3 regions of the Ensifer sp. NPDC090286 genome follow, and region 2 is predicted to be linked to each of the others. Evidence: predicted binding sites of a transcription regulator. Region 2 holds the regulator's gene; each other region holds the start of a gene.
The links. Region 2 encodes LexA, which represses DNA repair genes until DNA is damaged. Its sites were predicted from a motif close to TGTTCNNNNTGTGTTCNG; they were not measured.
Positions count from the first base shown of each region.

Region 1: the regulator LexA is predicted to act here: its motif matches at 2,243-2,260, upstream of radA (DNA repair protein RadA).
Region 3: the regulator LexA is predicted to act here: its motif matches at 4,534-4,551, upstream of ACIQUG_RS08415 (three-Cys-motif partner protein TcmP).

Region 1 covers NZ_JBIVYF010000001.1:65,673-71,987, forward strand. Annotated here, with positions in the region: gene ACIQUG_RS00330 (CvpA family protein) at 1-622, opposite strand, end outside; gene radA (DNA repair protein RadA) at 746-2,149, opposite strand; gene alr (alanine racemase) at 2,299-3,438, opposite strand; gene ACIQUG_RS00345 (AraC family ligand binding domain-containing protein) at 3,591-4,448, shown strand; gene ACIQUG_RS00350 (AzlC family ABC transporter permease) at 4,605-5,258, shown strand; gene ACIQUG_RS00355 (AzlD family protein) at 5,255-5,554, shown strand; gene ACIQUG_RS00360 (replicative DNA helicase) at 5,778-6,315, opposite strand, start outside.
Region 2 covers NZ_JBIVYF010000001.1:631,435-637,749, reverse strand. Annotated here, with positions in the region: tRNA gene ACIQUG_RS03185 (tRNA-Ala) at 261-336, shown strand; gene ACIQUG_RS03180 (hypothetical protein) at 491-1,093, opposite strand; gene ACIQUG_RS03175 (hypothetical protein) at 1,212-1,844, opposite strand; gene ACIQUG_RS03170 (hypothetical protein) at 2,167-2,463, shown strand; gene lexA (transcriptional repressor LexA) at 2,702-3,424, shown strand; gene ACIQUG_RS03160 (hypothetical protein) at 3,517-3,858, opposite strand; tRNA gene ACIQUG_RS03155 (tRNA-Cys) at 4,221-4,294, shown strand; gene ACIQUG_RS03150 (thermonuclease family protein) at 4,368-5,102, opposite strand; gene ACIQUG_RS03145 (hypothetical protein) at 5,316-5,609, opposite strand; tRNA gene ACIQUG_RS03140 (tRNA-Asn) at 5,769-5,843, shown strand; gene ACIQUG_RS03135 (cryptochrome/photolyase family protein) at 5,942-6,315, shown strand, end outside.
Region 3 covers NZ_JBIVYF010000001.1:1,666,999-1,673,313, forward strand. Annotated here, with positions in the region: gene ACIQUG_RS08365 (methyltransferase) at 1-138, opposite strand, end outside; gene ACIQUG_RS08370 (hypothetical protein) at 135-344, opposite strand; gene ACIQUG_RS08375 (hypothetical protein) at 452-1,132, shown strand; gene ACIQUG_RS08380 (hypothetical protein) at 1,297-1,692, opposite strand; gene ACIQUG_RS08385 (hypothetical protein) at 1,740-1,991, shown strand; gene ACIQUG_RS08390 (hypothetical protein) at 2,015-2,203, opposite strand; gene ACIQUG_RS08395 (hypothetical protein) at 2,200-2,379, opposite strand; partial or broken gene ACIQUG_RS08400 (DUF2312 domain-containing protein) at 2,892-3,134, opposite strand; gene ACIQUG_RS08405 (hypothetical protein) at 3,144-3,503, opposite strand; gene ACIQUG_RS08410 (helix-turn-helix domain-containing protein) at 3,844-4,248, shown strand; gene ACIQUG_RS08415 (three-Cys-motif partner protein TcmP) at 4,687-5,598, shown strand; gene ACIQUG_RS08420 (DUF5131 family protein) at 5,574-6,315, opposite strand, start outside.

The DNA.
Region 1 (6,315 bases), 570 kb from region 2:
AGCCGTTGGTGGCCGGGGCGTCGTCGGCGGGCGCCTGGTCCGGCGTCGTCGCAGGTGCCTGGCCAGGCGTCGTTGCCGGCGCTTCGCCTTCGCCTTCGCCGGTCGTGTCCTTGCCGCGCAGGCGATCGAGAATGGTGGCGTCGGCTTCCTCAGGCAGCAGAGCGATCAGCTTGTTGCCGAGATTGTCGAGCAGCGGCTTCGATTTCGCCTGGGTGACCCAGGCCGGCTGCTGCTGCGGAGCGACGAGCCAGTTGAAGAACAGCATGGCGACGACGACCAGCAGGATGCCGCGGGCGGCGCCGAACAGGAAACCGAGCGTGCGGTCGAGCGCGCCGATGCGGCTGTCGATGATGAAATCGGCGATCCGCATGGTGATGAAGGAGATGATGATCAGCGCGATCAGGAAGATCACCGCTGCCGATCCGATCATCGCGACCGTGTCGCTGTTGGTATACTGCTTCGCATAGGGCAGGAGATGCGGGTAGAGGAAGTAGGCGGCAGCTGCCGCACCCACCCAGCTCGCGACCGAGAGCACCTCGCGCGAGAAGCCTCGAACCATGGCCAGGATTGCGGAAAACAGGGCGACGCCGAGAACGATACCGTCGAGAATTGTAATGGGCATTTTGTCCTTACTCCGGACCCGGTTCGTCCGGGTCTCCTCAAGCCTATCCGCCATCGGCCCTGAGTTCAGGGCATTTTCAGCCTGTTTGCGGCCCTTAAAGGGCGGCCTGCGACATCCGCATCTTCAGTCTTCGTCCTCCGCCGGTCTCAGTGCGTTTCGCGACCCCGCGATGCGCGCCACCAGATCGGGCAGGCTTTCCATCTCGCTCCAGCGGCCATTGCCGTTTTTCGGCAGTTCGGTCGAAGCGGACGGCAGGACCGCCTGCGAGAACCCGAGCTTCTCGGCTTCCTTAAGGCGTTGTGCGGTATGCGCAACCGGCCGGATGGCACCCGACAAGCTGACTTCGCCGAAATAGACGCAATCCGCCGGAAGGGCAAGCCCGGCAAGCGATGAAACCAGTGCGGAAGCCACAGCCAGGTCGGCAGCCGGCTCGGAAATGCGGTAACCGCCGGCAATGTTGAGATAGACGTCGTGCTGGCCGAGCCGCACGCCGCAATGGGCTTCGAGCACGGCGAGGATCATCGAGAGCCGTGCGGAATCCCAGCCGACGATCGCGCGTCTCGGCGTGCCGAGCGAGGTCGGCGCGACCAGCGCCTGCACTTCGACGAGGACGGGGCGGGTGCCTTCCATGCCGGCAAAGACGGCGGCGCCCGGCGATTTCTCGTTGCGTTCGCCGAGGAAGAGTTCCGACGGGTTGGCAACCTCGCGCAGGCCCTTGTCCGACATCTCGAACACACCGATCTCGTCGGTCGGGCCGAAGCGGTTCTTGACGGTGCGCAGGATGCGGTAGTGATGGCCGCGGTCGCCTTCGAAATAGAGCACGGCGTCGACCATGTGCTCGACGACGCGCGGGCCGGCGATCTGGCCTTCCTTGGTGACGTGGCCGACGAGCACGACGGCGGTTCCCGTCTGCTTGGCAAAGCGGATCATTGCCTGAACGCCTGTGCGAACCTGGGTGACGGTGCCCGGCGCCGAATCGACGATGTCGCTCCAGAGCGTCTGGATCGAATCGATGATCACCAGATCCGGGCGCTTGCCTTCAGAGAGCGTCGCCAGAATGTCCTCGACATTGGTCTCGGCGGCGAGCAGCACGTCGCTGTCGGCAGCGCCGAGGCGCTGGGCGCGAAGGCGCACCTGCGCGACGGCCTCTTCGCCCGAGACATAGATGACGCGATGATTGCGGCGCGAGAGCGCGGCCGCCGCCTGCATCAGCACGGTCGACTTGCCGATGCCGGGATCGCCGCCGACGAGCAGCGCCGAGCCGCGCACGAAGCCGCCGCCGGTTACCCGGTCGAGCTCCGAGATGCCTGTCTGAATCCGTGGCGCGTCTTCGATCTCGCCCGAGAGGGTGGTGAGCGCCACCGGGCGTCCCTTCTTCGGCGCCCGCGACGGACCGCCACCGATGCCTGCCGTCGGATTGTCCTCGATGATCGTGTTCCACTCGCCGCAGCCTTCGCACTTGCCCACCCAGCGGGTGTGGACCGTGCCGCAGTTCTGGCAGATGAATTGGGTACGCGCTTTCGCCATCGGCATCGACTTTCGGAATGTGAGACCGCCGACGTCGCGATCGGACGTCGGCGGAAAAGAATCACTTGTATCGTCACATAATGCCGCGAAACGCGGAACAAAAGGTGAATTTCAGTGAGAATGACCGAAAAATGATATGAAGGACGGCGTCACGCGCCGCCGACATAGTGCCTGGCATAGCGATGTCCGAGGCTGGTCAGCATCTCGTAGCCGATCGTGCCACCGGCGCGCGCGACATCGTCGATGGCGATGTGCCGGCCGAAGAGCTCAATGTAATCGCCCGGCCGCACAGTACCCGTGGGAAGGTCGGTGACGTCGAAAAGGCTGAGATCCATGGTGACGCGGCCGACATGCGGCACTTTCCGGCCATGCAGGAAGCCGAAGGCGCCCGACGGGGTCGCCTGCCTGAGGGTGACGCCGCCGCCGGAGACCGAGCGGTGGTAGCCATCGGCATAGCCGACTGCGACGGTCGCGATACGGCTGTCGCGGTCGAAGCGGGCGGATGCGCCATAGCTCGCGGTGCCGCCGGCGGCCACATCGCGAACCTGGATGATCCGTGCCTCGGCGGTCACCACCGGTTTCATCGGGTTCGGAACGTCGTTCACCGCCTCGCCGCCGTAGACGGCGATGCCCGGCCGGGTCAGGTCGAAATGATAGTCGGAACCGAGGAAGACGCCGCCGGAATTGGCAAGGCTCGCATCGACGCCTTCATAGGCGGCGGTCGCCTCGTGGAAGCGCCGGAGTTGAAGGCCGTTCAGCCGGTGTTCGGGATCGTCGGCGCAGACGAGGTGGCTCATGATCAGCACGGGCGAAAAGCTCGCCGGCCGCGCTGGGTCTGTCGCAAGCGCAACGGCCTGCTCGACCGTGAGGCCGAGCCGGTTCATGCCGGTATCGACATGCAGCACGCAAGGGTGGTCGCCCCGTTCGGAGAGTGCGGCCATGAACACGGCCAGTTGCTCGTCCGAATTGATGACCGGCACCAGGTCATTGTCGAAGAAAAGCGCCTCGTTGCCCGGCCACATGCCGGCGAGAATGTAGATCCGGCCGTCCGGAACCAGGGGGCGGAGATCGGCACCTTCCTCGGCATTGGCGACGAAGAAGTCGCGCGCGCCGGCGGCATAGAGGGCAGGGGCCGCCTGATCGATCCCGAGTCCATAGGCGTCCGCTTTGAGCACTGCCGCCGCCCGCGCCTTGCCCGAGCGGGCATTCATCGCGCGCCAGTTGTCGGTGAGGGCGCCGAGGTCGATGGTGAGCCGGTTGGAGGCGGCGAGAAATTCTGGAGGGAGCATGCCGGGTACTCTGCCGTGGACGATCCAAGAGCAATACAGCCTAGCGCTCATCGCCGCAAATGCCGGCCTGTCGCATCGGCCGAAAGGAGGGGCGGCTTCGAGCGAGCACTTTTGTGCAAGACGCGGGGACGCCAATTCCCTATGGTTTGCGTATGCAGACGATTTCGCAGCAGCAGGCCATCGATGACACGCCGATTGAGGGCGCCGAGCGCACGCGCTTCTGGCGGGATCCCCGTTTCATGGGCATGGAATGTCTGACGGCGACCTTCATCACCCACGAATTCGCGCCGCATGCGCACGAGACTTTCAGCATCGGCGCCATCGAGGCCGGTTCGCAGATCAGCAAGATCAAGGGCGAGCGCTCGGAAGCGGGCCCGGGCTTTTTCTATCTCATCAACCCCGACGAGATCCATGACGGCCATCCCGGTGGCAGCGGTTACCGTTATCGCATGGTCTACCCGAGCGCCGAGCTTCTGGTGAACATCATCGAGGACGTGACCGGCCGCGCCTTCAAGGGCACGCCGTCCTTCTCCAGGCGCGTACTGCAGGCGCCGGACCTGGCGATAGCCTTTCATCACGCGCACCGCATGCTCGAGCTGAACGGCAGCACCCTCGAGGCGGAAGAGAGCATGTTCAGCGTTCTCGCGACGATGTTCGAGCGCCACGGCAGCACGATCATCACGCCGATCGAAACGCGGGAGCAATCGGCGGTGCACCGGGCGCGCGACTTCTTGGCCGAAAACTATGCCGAGGACGTCGGGCTCGAGGAACTGGCGAAGGTTGCAGGCCTCAGCCGTGCCCACCTCATCCGCGCTTTCCGCAAGGAGTTCCATATCACGCCGCACGCGTACCTGACCGACAAGCGTGTGCGGGCGGCAAAGACGCTGCTGCGGCACGGCTGGTCGGCGGTGGACGCGGCCTATCAATGCGGCTTTGCCGACCAGGCGCATTTCAGCCGTCATTTCAAGGCGCGCACCGGCGTTACCCCCGGGGCCTTCCGCGCCGGCTGATCACTTTCGTTCAAGACGATCCTCAACCCGAGACCTAGAACACGCGGGTGATTGCGATGGCGCGCCTGCGTGGAAAGGCGGTGCATCGCGCGAATGGAGACGTGGACGTTGCAGGAAAGAAGTGCGTTTCAGGAATTTCGGGCCGCGGCAGTCGCCATGACGCCGCTGATCGTTGCGGTCATGCCGGTTGGCCTCGTGTTCGGCGCGGTGGCTGCGAGCAAGGGGCTCACGCCGGCCGAGGTGGCGCTGATGAGCGCGCTGGTCTTTGCCGGCGGATCGCAGTTCGTCGCCATGGATATCTGGACGCATCCGGCGTCCTGGGCAGCACTTGGCTTTTCGGCCCTGCTCGTCAACATTCGCCATGTGCTGATGAGCGCTTCGATCGGCGGCAAGCTCGACAGTTTCTCCGGGCCGGCGCGCTATGCGTCGATGCTGCTTCTGGCCGACGAGATCTGGGCCATGGCCGAGATGCGCGCGAGCAACGGCAAGCTGACGCCTGCCTGGTATGCGGGCCTTGCGGTACCGTTCTATTGCCTTTGGGTGCTGACGAGCCTTGCCGGCGCGCTGCTCGGGGCCTTCCTGGGCGATCCGAAGGTTACGGGCCTCGATTTTGCGTTCCCCGCTGTCTTCATCGTGCTGGTCATGGGCTTCTGGAAGGGGCGCGAGACCGGGGCCGTTCTGGCTGCAAGCGCGCTCGCGGCGGTCATTACGCACCAATTGCTGCCGGGCGTCTGGTACATCGCTGCCGGGGCTGCGGCCGGCGTCGTGGTGGCGCTTCTCTCCGGCGCTCGCAAGGAGGCCCATGCATGACCGTCGATCTCAACACGCTTCTCGCAATTCTTGCCATGGCGGTTGCGACGATCGCGACCCGTATCGGCGGCCTCGTGCTGATCCGCTATGTAACGATCGGGGAAAATCAGAAGCGCGCGCTGGAGGCGATCCCGCCGGCTGTGCTGATGGCGGTCATCGCGCCGACGGCCTTCGTGACCGGCCCGGCGGAAACGATCGCCGCTGCCGCGACGGCGGTGGCCGCCATGCGACTGCCGCTCCTGGTGTCGGTCGGCGTCGGCGTCGTCTCGGTGGCGCTGCTGCGCCTCGTGTTCTGAAAGTTCGTGCCGGAGTGCGAGGCGCGCTTCAGCGAGAAAGGCACATGCCTTTTGAAATTGAGAGCGGGCTGGGAAACCGCAAACATTTTTCCCAGCCCGCTCCGGCCGCCCCCACGGAACTCTGAGCAATCCCAGGAAACGTGTGAAACGGTTTTCCGTCCGGAATTGCGTTCTTTCATAAGTGATGGGCTGTTTCACTGTTTCGAAGAAACAAGGAAGCAGTCTAGTGTTCCTCGTACTGAGTGAAGGATGGATCGGCGAGGTCGGTGAAGCGCGTGAATTCCGACTGGAAGGCGAGCTTCACGGTACCGGTCGGTCCGTGACGCTGCTTGGCGATGATCACGTCGGCCGTGCCCTTCACCTGCTCCATCTTCATCTTCCACTCTTCGTACTTCGGATCGAACTCGTCGCGTGGCTCCAGGTTCTTCACGTAGTATTCCTCACGGAACACGAAGAGCACGACGTCGGCGTCCTGCTCGATCGAGCCCGATTCACGAAGGTCGGAGAGCTGCGGACGCTTGTCTTCGCGGCTTTCGACGCCACGGGAGAGCTGCGAGAGCGCGATGATCGGAACGTTCAGCTCCTTGCCGAGCGCCTTGAGGCCGGTGGTGATCTGGGTGATTTCCTGCACGCGGTTGTCGCTGGACTTGCCCGAGCCGGTCATGAGCTGGATGTAGTCCACCACCAGGCAGTCGAGGCCGCGCTGACGCTTCAGGCGGCGCGCGCGGGCGGAAAGCTGGGCGATCGAGATACCACCGGTC
Region 2 (6,315 bases):
ACCAGTGCCCGGACGGCATTTCATGGTTGGCGTGTATCGCCTACACTTCAACGAGGCTCACGGAGCGCCATCGTCCGGTTGCAGGGTAAACCCGCCGGCAGAGTTCGACAATGGGTGGAGTGCAGAAGCGGTTCAGAGCCCAACGGCCTCGCTCAGCCTAGCCGGATCGAGCAACGCTTAGCGGGCAACGACGTTCGAGCGGGCGTGCTGGCGCGTGTGTATTGACAGGCTCGGCGGCCATCGTGTTGACTGAATGCTACGGGGCCGTAGCTCAGTTGGGAGAGCGCCGCAATCGCACTGCGGAGGTCGAGGGTTCGACTCCCTTCGGCTCCACCAAAGCAAACAGAATCGTGCCCATTGCCGAAGCATTGAAGAACCGCGGCTGATTTGTAATCAGCAGATCGCAAGTTCGAGTTTCTCTGGGGACACCACTCGTCCCGGCCACCGCCCGGCCTTCGCGCAACAACGCCCGCTCACGCGCCCCCTGTTTTCAGAGGCTGAACGGATCCCGTGCCGAGCGTTTTTCGCTCGGTGCATTGAACGGATCCGCCTTCTTCTCCCTGGACTTGCGGCCTTCGTCGGCGATGATCTCGTCGACTGCCTTCTGGCACTTCATCAGCTCTTCGGCCGCGGGGCCAGTGCCGCGCAGGCTGAGATTGGCGATGACGCGATCTTCGAACGCGATGGCCAGGCCCCGCTTGCGCACGAAGCCCGTCAGGAACTCGGCGTCGGTGACGTTCACGAACAGAAACTTTCCGCTCGCATCGCCAGCGGCGGTCGCCGAAGCGCTCCAGGGCTCGGTCTTGTCGAAGCGAAACGTCAGGTCGTATTCCTTGCCGACCTCAAGCGACCGCCAGTCGTCGCTGGCAAAGCTCATGTAGAGCGGCGACTCGGAGCCCTTGGGATAGAACCCGAGGCGCAGGGTGACGCCGCCGTCGAATTCCGACGAGATGAAGCAGGAGCCCTCCATCGAGGTGTCGGATGCAACGGTCCAACCGTCGACGTCCTTCCACTTGATGATTTCGGACTCCTCAGCCGCGGCCGATCCCGCGGCGATCAGACAGCTTACCAATCCGACCAGCAATCTACGCATGCAAAACCCCCGTTTGCCCGCATTTTGATAGGTCCCCGCGCCGCTGTCGAGGGTACCGAGCCCGATACCAGCAACATTTTAGGAATATTCACCTCTCTGCGGCAAGCGGACGCGCCCATCACATGGCGAAAGGATCCTTCGACGACTTGGTCTGGCCGCCACCGGCAAAGGGATCGTTGTTCGGGGCAGTGCCACCGGCGCCGGCAAAGGGATCGTTCGCTGCCCCCTGCCCGCCATTCGGGATCAAGGCGCTCACCGCCTCCTGACATTTGAACATCTCGCTCACCGCCTTCATCGAATCGCGCAGGCTGAGGCTCGCGACGACGCGTCCCTCGAAGGCCAGCGCCAAGGTGTTCTTGCGAACGAATTCGGTAAAGAAGTCGGTGTTGGAAAAGTTGACGACGAGGGCCTTGGCGCCGGTAAGATCGACGCCGAATGCAACGGCCGGCCACTGGCGACCACGGTCGAGCTGCAGGGCGACGTCATATTCCCGCTGCGGCTCGATGGATTTCCAGTCGGCATTGCCGATCGAAAGAAACGCCAGGTTCGCCGACCCACGCGGATAAAAGCCGATACGAAGGATCGCGCCTGCATCATAGCTCGTCGCGGCGTAACACGAGCCTCCCAGGGAAGGATCGGAACCCACCGTCCAGGCGTTGATCCGTTTCCAGATGTTCGAACGCCCTTCTTCAGCAGACGCCGCTCCGGCCGTGAGCAACAGACCGAGCACCACCAACGACAATCTACGCATGCAATTACCCCACTTTCCACGCAAAGTTATCCTTTTTTGACCTCCTGTCGAGACGGTGATGCCCCTTCCTCGCAGGGATTTTTGCGCATCCCGCACCCCCGGCCCTAAAGCCGGTACAGCCGTCGCGTTCTTCGCGGGTCGCAAGAGGAACGCTCAAGATGAACTCGAGGTGGAGCGGCTGGCGCAAATCAGACACAGCCTGTAGGCAAAGAGCTGTTGAACACGGCAGAGTGATCGCCATGCTTGCTGGACTTCGGAACGAAAGCACGGTTCACATCGTTTACCACCCCATCTTGCCCCCTTCATCAAGTGGACGTTCCCCGTGCTTGCCGCCCTGCTTCTCGCTTCGATAGTCGCATCGCCCAATATGCCTGACGTCAAGCTCAGCGCCGCGACAGTGGATGAACTCCAGACCGATTTCGAACGGGCCGTGCCGTGCCATCAGATCGATGGACGCAACGTGTGGAAGGGTGCGCTGGCGTTCTACATCCAGTCCTTCGTTTATGACGGCGACACGCCCGTCGCGACCGACGCCGCCGACGCGGTGCTGCCGGAAGACAACAGCGCAGAGACGGTGAAGGAGTTCGAGGACGCCTGCTCGACCTCGCAAGCGACCTAAATCTCTCCTCATAGAGCCCCGCGATTCGCTCGAATCAGCTGCGCAGACTGGCGTCATCCGGCGCGATTTTGGCACGCAACCGTCGCCGATAAGCGCCCTGCTCCCGCAAAAGTGACCGATCGGCACCCCCAGAAGCGGCCAATTGCCTGAATTCACGGAATTTTAGGCACTTGCGGAACACATATGGAACAGATAGTGTCTGTTCTTGATTTGTTTCACGCCTCTGGAGCGACGTGCCATGCTGACCCGCAAGCAACAGGAATTGCTTCTGTTCATTCACGAACGCATGAAGGAGTCGGGCGTACCGCCGTCATTCGATGAAATGAAGGATGCGCTCGACCTGGCGTCGAAGTCCGGCATCCACCGTTTGATCACCGCGCTCGAAGAACGCGGCTTCATTCGCCGGCTGCCGAACCGGGCGCGCGCGCTCGAAGTCATCAAGCTTCCGGAAGCCTACGCCGCCGGCCAGCAGCAGCCGCGCAGGGGCTTCTCGCCGAGCGTGATCGAAGGCAGCCTTGGAAAGCCGCCGGCGGCCGCTCCTGCCGCGCCGAAGCCGGCGCCGGTTGCCGAAAGCACGTCCGTTTCCGTCCCGGTGATGGGGCGCATCGCTGCCGGCGTTCCGATCTCGGCGATCCAGAACAACACCCATGACATCACCGTTCCGCTCGACATGATCGGCAGCGGTGAACATTACGCCCTTGAAGTGAAGGGCGATTCGATGATCGAGGCCGGCATCTTCGACGGCGACACCGTGATCATCCGCAACGGCAACTCGGCCAATCCCGGCGACATCATCGTGGCGCTCGTGGACGACGAGGAAGCGACGCTGAAGCGCTTCCGCCGCAAGGGCGCGTCGATTGCGCTCGAAGCCGCCAACCCCGCCTACGAGACGCGCATCTTCGGACCGGATCGCGTGAAGATCCAGGGCAAGCTCGTCGGGCTGATTCGCCGCTACCATTGAGCTGCAGGCAGAACACCGAATTAAAAAAAAGAGCCTCGCCAAGGCAATTGGCGAGGCTCTTTCCATTTCGGGTGACCTGAAATCCAGATCGTCTATTCGTGGATCGTATATTCGCCGAGTTCGCAGAGATCCTGCGTGTCCTCGGTCGTATCGAGGGCCGAGCCCTCTTCGAATTCGAATCGCATGTCGTATTTGCAGACGTCCCGCCCGTCGGCAATGGTGATTTCCATGCTCTCGCCAGGGTTCAGGACCTGCCGACCGAAAACATCGTCTTCCCACTCATTGACGCCGACCGGCGACGTATAAAAGTTCGTCAGGACCACGCTGGTGTTGTTCTTCAGCTGGAAAACCAGGTCGTCCGCGTGCGCCTCAATAGCGGTCGTCGCAAAACACGCCAACGCCGTCAGGATCAGTCTCTTTTTCATTGATGCCATTGCCTCCGTTCTTAATGTTGACGGACGCTACCGATGCGGCTGATCTCAGCGGAGTCATCGTTCCCCCTCTACCGATTTCACCGAAGCGATAAGATCCGACGGAGGCATAGGAGACGTGGCTTGCGCGGACGTGGGGTCGCGCGCACATCCTCCAACTCGCTGAAAGACAAGAGAAGCTCCCCAGTCGCGAAGGCATTGACGAGATACCAGTTTCCTGGCCATCGCGAAAATACGCGTCGAACTCTCATCCTGTGGAAAGCAGCCATTCGCTGATTCCACTTTGTATTTTTCAGAAAATGCCTCTTGCGGATTTTCTGCAATCATTCTAAATCCGCGCCAACGCTTGGTTATCCAAGCAGTGAGGCCTCGTGGCGGAGTGGTGACGCAGAGGACTGCAAATCCTTGTACCCCGGTTCAATTCCGGGCGAGGCCTCCAAAATCTTCACCTCATTCAAAGTGTAGACACGACGCCTTCAACACGAACGCGTCGATTTCTGCCGTTTGCTATCTTAGCACCAGGGCGTCGGGCGTCCGTCCCACGGGCGCACCAGCCCCTCGGAAACAAGCACGCGTCCAAGAGATTGATCGCCGCGGGTAACCAGGCGCAGTTTTTCGCCGGCCTTGGCGCCTGATCGCCCGCCTGCCGAAACCAGCTTGAAGTCGCCCGCGTTCAGCAACTCGCGCAGGCGCTGCTTGGCGTAGAAGCCACGCGAACGCTCCTTGTCGCAGCTTGCCTGGCGGATTCGCGGCGCATCGACGTCGGCGACACGAATCGTCTCGCCATGAAAGACGAAAGTGGCGCCATCGATCACGCAGTTGTCGTTGCGAATGCCGCAGAAATAAAACTGGTCGGTACGGATGGACGCCGTCTTCACCTCTTCATTCGGTCGCACGACAGGGGTGGGTGGCGTGACGCCGACATTCACCGACGGTACCGGTGCGGCCAGAGCGACCTTCGTGACCGGGTCGGGCTTCGGATTCGGCTTGTGCCTGTCCGCCTGATGCGCGACGCGCTCCTGCGCTTCAGGAACGGCACGCGGAGGCTTCGGCTTCGTCTCCGTTCGCGACGCAAAGGCCACGACATCGGAAACCACGGGCCAGTGCCGCAACTCGGCGCGATGGTCATAGGCCATGACGCCGCCAAGGGTGAGCGCTGCGGCCAGATACCACGGCGCCATGCCGCCCTGCTTGCTGCTGCTTCTGCCCGAACTGCGGCGTCGACGTTTCGTAGTGGCTTTGGCCATCGGTCCCCATCCTGATTCGAGACCGCATTATGCGTTTGATGGGTTGCCGAAAAGTTTTCGAGGGTACCCCAACAGAGGGGAAGACTGCGACGAACCGGTCATTCGCCCTGCGCATCACGGCCGTTCTTGAAATATTCGGGAATCGAACCGCGACCGCCCGAAGATTGGAAACGGCCCTGCCCGCAACAAGAGGACCGGCAATCGCCGTGCGGGTCAGGAGCCTTTCGAAGAATTGGTCTTCCCGCGCCAGCGCGCCCACCAGACGGCCAGGCGACGACGACGGCGGCGAACCGAGGGAATGTCGTGGGAAAGCACGATCAGGCCCAGCGGTATCATCCAGAAGCCCAGCACGGGCAGGAAACCGAGAAAACCGCAGAACACCAGCAGCGAACCCAGCAGGATGCGCAAGAGCGGAGAGTCGGGCAGCGCGATGCGCCATTTGCCCAGCACGATCTGTCGTGTCTGCGGATCAATGCCGAAATGCATCTGCTTCCTGTTTTTATTCATCATTCCCTATCCGGCGTGTTTTCCCACAATTGGGGACTTCTCCACAGCCTGACAACGGAACTTGTCATTTTTTTTGAAAAAAGCGCTTGGCAAATCAGAAAAGCATGCGTATTAGCAGCCTCACTTCTGAAGCGCACAGCACAACAGCGGCGCGGATGATCCCTGGTAGCTCAGCGGTAGAGCATTCGACTGTTAATCGACAGGTCGCCGGTTCGAATCCGGCCCGGGGAGCCACTTTCTAAAAGAGCCATTTGCAGCGATGCGAATGGCTCTTTTTCATTTTGCACCTATGTTCCCTAGGTGATCAATCCCCAAACTCCCGATGGTTCTCCATGACAAAGGCCGCGGCGCCACCCATCATCGTCTGGTTCCGCAAGGATCTTCGCCTGGCCGACAATCGCGCCCTTTCGGCCGCTGCCGGCGAAGCCGCCGTCATTCCCCTCTATATTCGCGAACCCGCTGACAGCGGCAACGGTCCGCTCGGCGCGGCTCAGGAGTGGTGGCTGCACCATTCGCTTGAAGCTTTGGGCGCAAGTCTTGCCGAGCGCGCTTCAAGCCTCGTTCTTCGATCAGGCACGCCGCTGGACGTGATCGTCGAGATCGCGCGCGCAAGCGGCGCGGAGCGCATCTACTGGAACCGCCGCTACGACCCGAGCGGCATCGCCACGGATACCGCGCTTAAGAAGGCGCTGGCCGAACGGGGCAT
Region 3 (6,315 bases), 1.0 Mb from region 2:
CGTTGAGAGGTCGTGGCCGAGAGCGGCCAAGGTTTCGCACAGAGCACGAGTGGCCCAAGGTGGTGTCGGGAAATCGTCGAGCGAACGCTTCGGTTCGGAACGCTGCTGCATGACGGCGCTGGAGGTGTTCTGGCTCACGCTGCCGCCCCTTCCTGATTTCGCCGCTCAAGCGCCTTCAGATATGCGGCCTTGATCTCTTCGAACCGATCGACGTCGTATTCCTTGGTGGCGATTTCCCCCTCGGGGCGTGGCTTCTTGGAGCCGTGGCCGTGGTCTTCGAGCCAGGTCATGGCGCTGGCGATGCGGCGATCTAGCCACTGGATCATCTCGGCGGGGTCGGTCATCGGCGCGTTCTCCAGACTTCGTCCGGGTCGATGCGCTTGACGGCCGTCGCCTTGTCGAGCTGACAAGAATCGTAGTTTGATGCGTAGTCGAAATCGGGAGCGTTGAGATGCTGTCGGACCGCAACTTTTGTGTGACTATCGCATCGGCACTCGCGCTCATCGCATTTGTTGTTCTGATGCGTTTCATGCCGGATTTCTTGGCCTGGAAGAATTGGCAGGCCTGTGGGCCAGGAAACTGCAATATTCAAAGTTGGTTGTCGGCACTGAGTGGATGGGTGGCTGCCTTTGCGGCATTTTTGACAATCCGATACCTCAGTAGACAGATCACTGAAGCAAACAGAAACCACTACGACATGGTTTCCTTGCAAGTGCACAAAGACGCGAACTTGGCCAGGATAATCATTAGCCAGAGCAAGACAGCGAGAGCCTATGCCAAGAACGTCGTAGCTGGACAGAACCCACACATGATGAGGTCCGTCGGCCTTCACTTCCTTCAGAACCTTAAGAAAATTATTGACGGCAAAGAGTTCGATGAATTTGAAGACAGAATTGGGAGTAATCTGTTTGCAGGCCTCGAGGCGACTCGAGTTTTCATCGATCAGTCTATAATTTTTGTGCGTGAGACTTTTACCGAGACGAACATCTTGCAAATGGAACCGGAATTGAAAGCCGCCCACTTCATGCAACTCGACATGCAATTGCATAATCTGGAAGTATACACTGCTGCTTGCATCAATAGCGCCGAGGAATTTCTCCGTCGCTGGAACAAGGGTGCGACTACGAACTAAACAGATGCACGCCCCACCGGCCCCCTTTACCCACATCGGCAAATTCAGCCCGAACGCCTCAAACAGGTTAAGGCTTGCCAAGACCTGATCCCAAGACCTTTCAGTGATGATAACAATGGGATCACTCCGTTGGCCGTTTCCGGCGCATCCAATGGAGGAACTTCTCAATTTGAAGCCTCCCCCATTCCCACGCTCTTATCAGAGCGCTTACGAGCAGGCGCATGGGTGCTCCTCAGTTCCTTGCGAGCGGCGCGATGTTGCGCCGCTGCAACTTCGTTTCTCAGGCACAAATCGTCATAGGCCAGCATCAGCGCCCGATAAGCTGAGCCGGCGACGTCTTTCATTCCACGGGTCTTGTACTGAAGTCGATAGAGGTAGCTTTCGGGAATGCCGGTCTCGTCCGAGATCCTGCCCCGGATGGCCTTTTCACGATCTCCGCGCCCCTTGAACTCAGCGTCCATAAGGGCGGCGTACCAACCTTTAGCCTCTATCAATGCTGAACTTGTCATCTTTGCCTCGGAAACAGGTTTTCCGGATCTGGAAACTCTTTTGCCGTACATTTCTCGGTTCCTGTGCGATCACTCGTCCTCGTTGAAGGAGACGCGTGATGCACTGCACAGGCATTACTTCCGATGGAGAGGACGGCGCCGCGCCAACGGCTGCCGGTCCCTCCAATGTCATTCCCTTTCGCGAGGCCGCCGCCGCAGCACTCGGCCTCGCCGCCGGTGACGATCCCCTGTCGTCACCGGCCATTCCCTTGGGATCTGCTGTTCAAGCCGTGGTCATGAGACTGGCAAACAAGCGGATCCGATTGAGGGTTTCCGGTCCCGACCGGGAGGACAGCCGGGACCGGAATTGATCGCGAGGGAGGAAGAGGCGCGATCAATCCAGGATGACGCGGCGACGGAGGTCGGACAGGACCGCCGTCGCGATTTCGTCGTCCGTCATGGCTTGGAAATTCTTCTGGGCCGTCTCCCGACGGAACTGCGCCTCGGCGAACCAAGCCACACCAGCCAGAAGCGGAAAGGCGAGCGCCAATGTCGCGGCGAACAAGATTTGAACGGCAATCATGCTGCTCTTCTTCTGGTGAAATTCGTACGGGGCGGCCGGCGTTCGACGTCGAGCATCACGGCGCGGTCGAACTGCTCGTCTGGAAGCGAGACTCCGGTCTCGATCTCGATCGCGTAGACCTCTGCCCTGCTCTCCTGGGTTTCGTGATGGTGTTCGATGCGGGTTTGGGAGTTCATGCGAACTCCTCGTGCTCGCGCATCGCCTTGGTGCAGGAGTGGCAATGATTTCTGCCGGAGCCGCCGCACTGCTCACCCGGATTCCGGCAATGCGGCCTCAACGGGGATGGCGCCTTCACGATGGATTGGGGTGCCCGTTCAGCCTCCGGGCCAGAGGGTTCAAGGTTGACGGGGCCTCCTTCGAGACCTGCGCGCTCTGCGCTGCGATCTACATCTTCGCCTCCTTCATTGGCGCCGGCAGCTTCCACCGCAGCGCTGGGGGATTCTGTTTCGCCGTGAGTGGCAGTGGCGATCTCGGTGTGCTTGGTGACGATGTTGGCGCCGCCGTCAGCGCGGGGCGCGTCGTCGAGGATTTCGCCGGTCGTCGGATCAAAGCGCTCTTCGCGCTCGATCAGGATGTCTACGGCGGTGAGCAATGCCGCCCTGCCCGCGTTCGTCTGCATGGCGGTCGCGACCGTAGCGACGAGCTTCGGGCTCGGTTCGGCCTCCGGCTCGTCGAACAGATCGTGCTGGATCATGCCGAGCGCCTGGAGATACGTGTCGAGGATGGCTTCCTGTTCGGCGCGCTCGTCGGCGTCCTGCTTTCGGATCGAGATGACCTTGCGCAGGATTTTGGCATCGAAGCCGGAGGATTTCGCCTCGCCGTAAACATCCTTGATGTCGTCGGCGATGGTCTGCTTTTCTGCGTCGAGGCGTTCAATGCGTTCGATGAAGGCGCGGAGCTGGTCACGCGCGACGATGTGAGCTTCAGACATGGTCGGTCCTCAGGCTGGGAAGCCGTAATCGGCTGCAATTTGTGGGTCGTACTCGCCGTCACGCTGGGCAGGAGCCGATGCGGCAGCCCTCGCGAGAAACGCGGCGTTGTCAGCCGGGCGACCCGCAAGGATTTCGGCACGCACTTGCTTGCCGGCGAAATGAAAATCGGCGGGGTGGCCTTTCCAAGCGTTCGCTATGGTGGCGCACCGCTCGCGCTCGTCGTGGATCGCCTTGGCGATCTCCTCGATGGAGGCCTTGCGGAGACCAGCGGTACCACCGCAGGATTCGACGCAGTTGCACAGCAGGTTATCGAGCGCCTCTTCCGCCGCCTTCATGATGTCTTCGGGAATCTGGGTCTCGGCGCTCATTGGGCGGCCTCCGCCTTCACAGCGAAGACAAAGTCGTTTGCGGTCACCTTGCCGCTCGTGGCCCTCGATATCCGGGCGATGATTTCCGGCTTGGGGATCCGACCAGCAAATTTGTATCGCCAGAGCGCCTGCCGAGTGACGCCGATACGCTCGGCAAATTCGGCATCAGAGGTTTTCGTCTTTGAGAGCCAGGATGTAAGGGTCATAAAGCAAGCATGTCACCATTTTGGTGACGGCGCAAGCATAAATGTCACCAATTTGGATACTCGCATGACGTCCAGACTGGTGACATGACTCGCCTATGACAAAAGGAAAGTTCCCAAACGGCCTCCGAAAGGCAATGGACGCCAAAAGCATTGGCCTGACAGAGCTTGCAAGGCAGGTGGGAACGACCAAACAGAACATTGAACGATGGGCCAACGGCGAGCGCGCTCTTAAGCCAGAAATGGCCGCAAAGATTGCGCCTATTCTCGACGTCACCGCCGCGCAGCTGCTTCTTCTGCCGGATGAGGCCGGCCCGAGCGACAGATCAAGCACGAAGTCAAAAGATGAGAAGATGGGGGCCGACGCGCTGGCTGCACTGCGCGCCGCCCTTATAGCCTATGGCGTTGACAAATCGCAGCTGGCCACATTGCTGCCCGTCATCGACACCTTCGTTAAGAAGGCAAAGCCGGCGCAATCAGAACAAACGGATTCTCGTGGTCAATCTCAACCCGCCACTCCCCGCCGTGTAAAAGCGCCATGAGGTAGGAGACCTCTGCCGCCTTTCGTTTGATGACGACCTCCGGGTCTAGGGACGAAAGAGCGCCAGCGGATTCCATTATCTCGCCGACGATCTCCTCTTGCTTGGTTCGATACTTCCGCCTGATCTGGTGAATGATCGCCATCGCTCGCCCCTCCCTAGATTTTTTCGGTGTCAAAAATGGCTTCCGGCAAATTCTTGCCGAGGTTGGGACACTGCCGATCGAGACACTCTGCCATACTATTTCTCCCCAGTTGGCTTGCACGGGGGTAAGAATGGCGGGAAAACAAGAACGAAACAAGAACAATTTAGGAAATCATTCACACACGTTAACGGCAACCAGATGACGAGACTTCCCGTTTTGCGAGTCGCCTTCTGTTGTGCAATTCTGCTGTCTCGGAATCAATGTCGGCGGTTCGTCGCGTAGCCAAGGGGATGACCTTGTCGGAAGGCCTGAAAGAGACACGTGTCAAACACGAGTTTGGCAGCTCCGAGACCGAGCGCAAATTGGACTGCCTTCGGAGCTACTTGGCAGCGTATTCCGTTGCGTTGAGCAAACAGAGCTTCGCCCGAATCTACATAGATGCTTTCGCAGGTACCGGCGACAGGACTGAGACTCGCGCTGCCCTGCCCTCCTTTTTCAACGGCAACGTAGGATCAGTTGACGAGATTACAACGCCAGGCTCGGCGCGTATCGCGATCGAAACGGCGCCAGCTTTTCACTCCATCGCCCTCATCGAAAACGATCCCGAAAAGGTGATCGCACTGCGTGCGATTGCAGAAGAATATCCCAACCGCAGACTGCATATCCGAGAAGGTGATGCGAACGCTGAGGTGCAGCGCATTTGCAATCGTTACAGTTGGAAGAAGGAACGCATGCGCGGGGTCATTTTTCTCGACCCTTATGGGATGGAAGTGAGTTGGGATACTGTTGCATCCATCGCGCGCACCGAGGCCCTCGACTGTTGGTATTTCTTTCCATTGTCGGGCTTGTACCGAAACGCTCCGAAGGATCCGCTCAAGCTGGACCAAGGCAAAATCGATGCGCTCAATCGCGTCTTCGGAACCGATAGTTGGAGGCAAGATTGGTACGCAACCGAGGAAGGCTTAACGGACCTTCTTGGAGACCTTTTCAACCGTGAGAGGCGGATCGTTGATGCTGACAAGATTGAGGAATGGGTGCACGCAAGGCTAAAATCTGTCTTTAAGGGGACGGTTTTGAAGCCTCTGCGCCTTAAACATGCGAACGGCGCTCCTATGGCCTCTCTCTTCTTCGCCGTATCGAACCCGAGTAAGGCCGCGGTAAAAGTCGCCACCGATATCGCCAATCACATACTCAAGGCCGGCATCTGATCCCATGTCGTTCCTCGATATGAACGACCGGCCGCTTTCTTGTTTACGCCGCCCCATTGCTTGAAGAAGAATGCAGCGCCAGCGTCAGTGCACATGTCGAAAATCTCATCCACCCATACAGGTTTAAGCGATCGAGCCTTCGGGCCAGATTCGCCGCCGACAATCGCCCACTGAATGTTGTCCAGGTGACCGCCAGCGACAGATCCGATAAGCGGCTCAAAGGATACAAATCGGATCGCCGCTGGCACATTGCGAAGATCGTCCAGGCGGTGAAGAACGCGCCCATCCTCCACGCTCGTCCCGAGCCAAACGTTTGGCAGCACCGTGAACCCATTACTAAGGATTGCAGCCATGCGATCCGGACGCTTGGTGAGAATTTGGTACGTGTGCCGGCGCGTGTTCGACATTGCTACCCAGACCTTGCGGATGAAATCGACCGGCACGTCGGGATGGAACAGATCAGACATGGAGTTGACGAAAACATTTCTTGGCTTCATCCACCCCGCCGGGACAGACAGCGCAGCTTCGTCTAGATAGAGAGCGCCCGTCCATTTCGGCCGACCGCCACTTTTCCGCGTTAGGCCTTTGTACTTCTCAAGGCCCATCGCTTCGAGGCGGGCCGCCATCCGCATCGCATAACAGTTCGTGCAGCCGGCACTCATTATTGAGCATCCGGCGACTGGATTCCACGTCGCATCTGTCCATTCGATTGTGGTC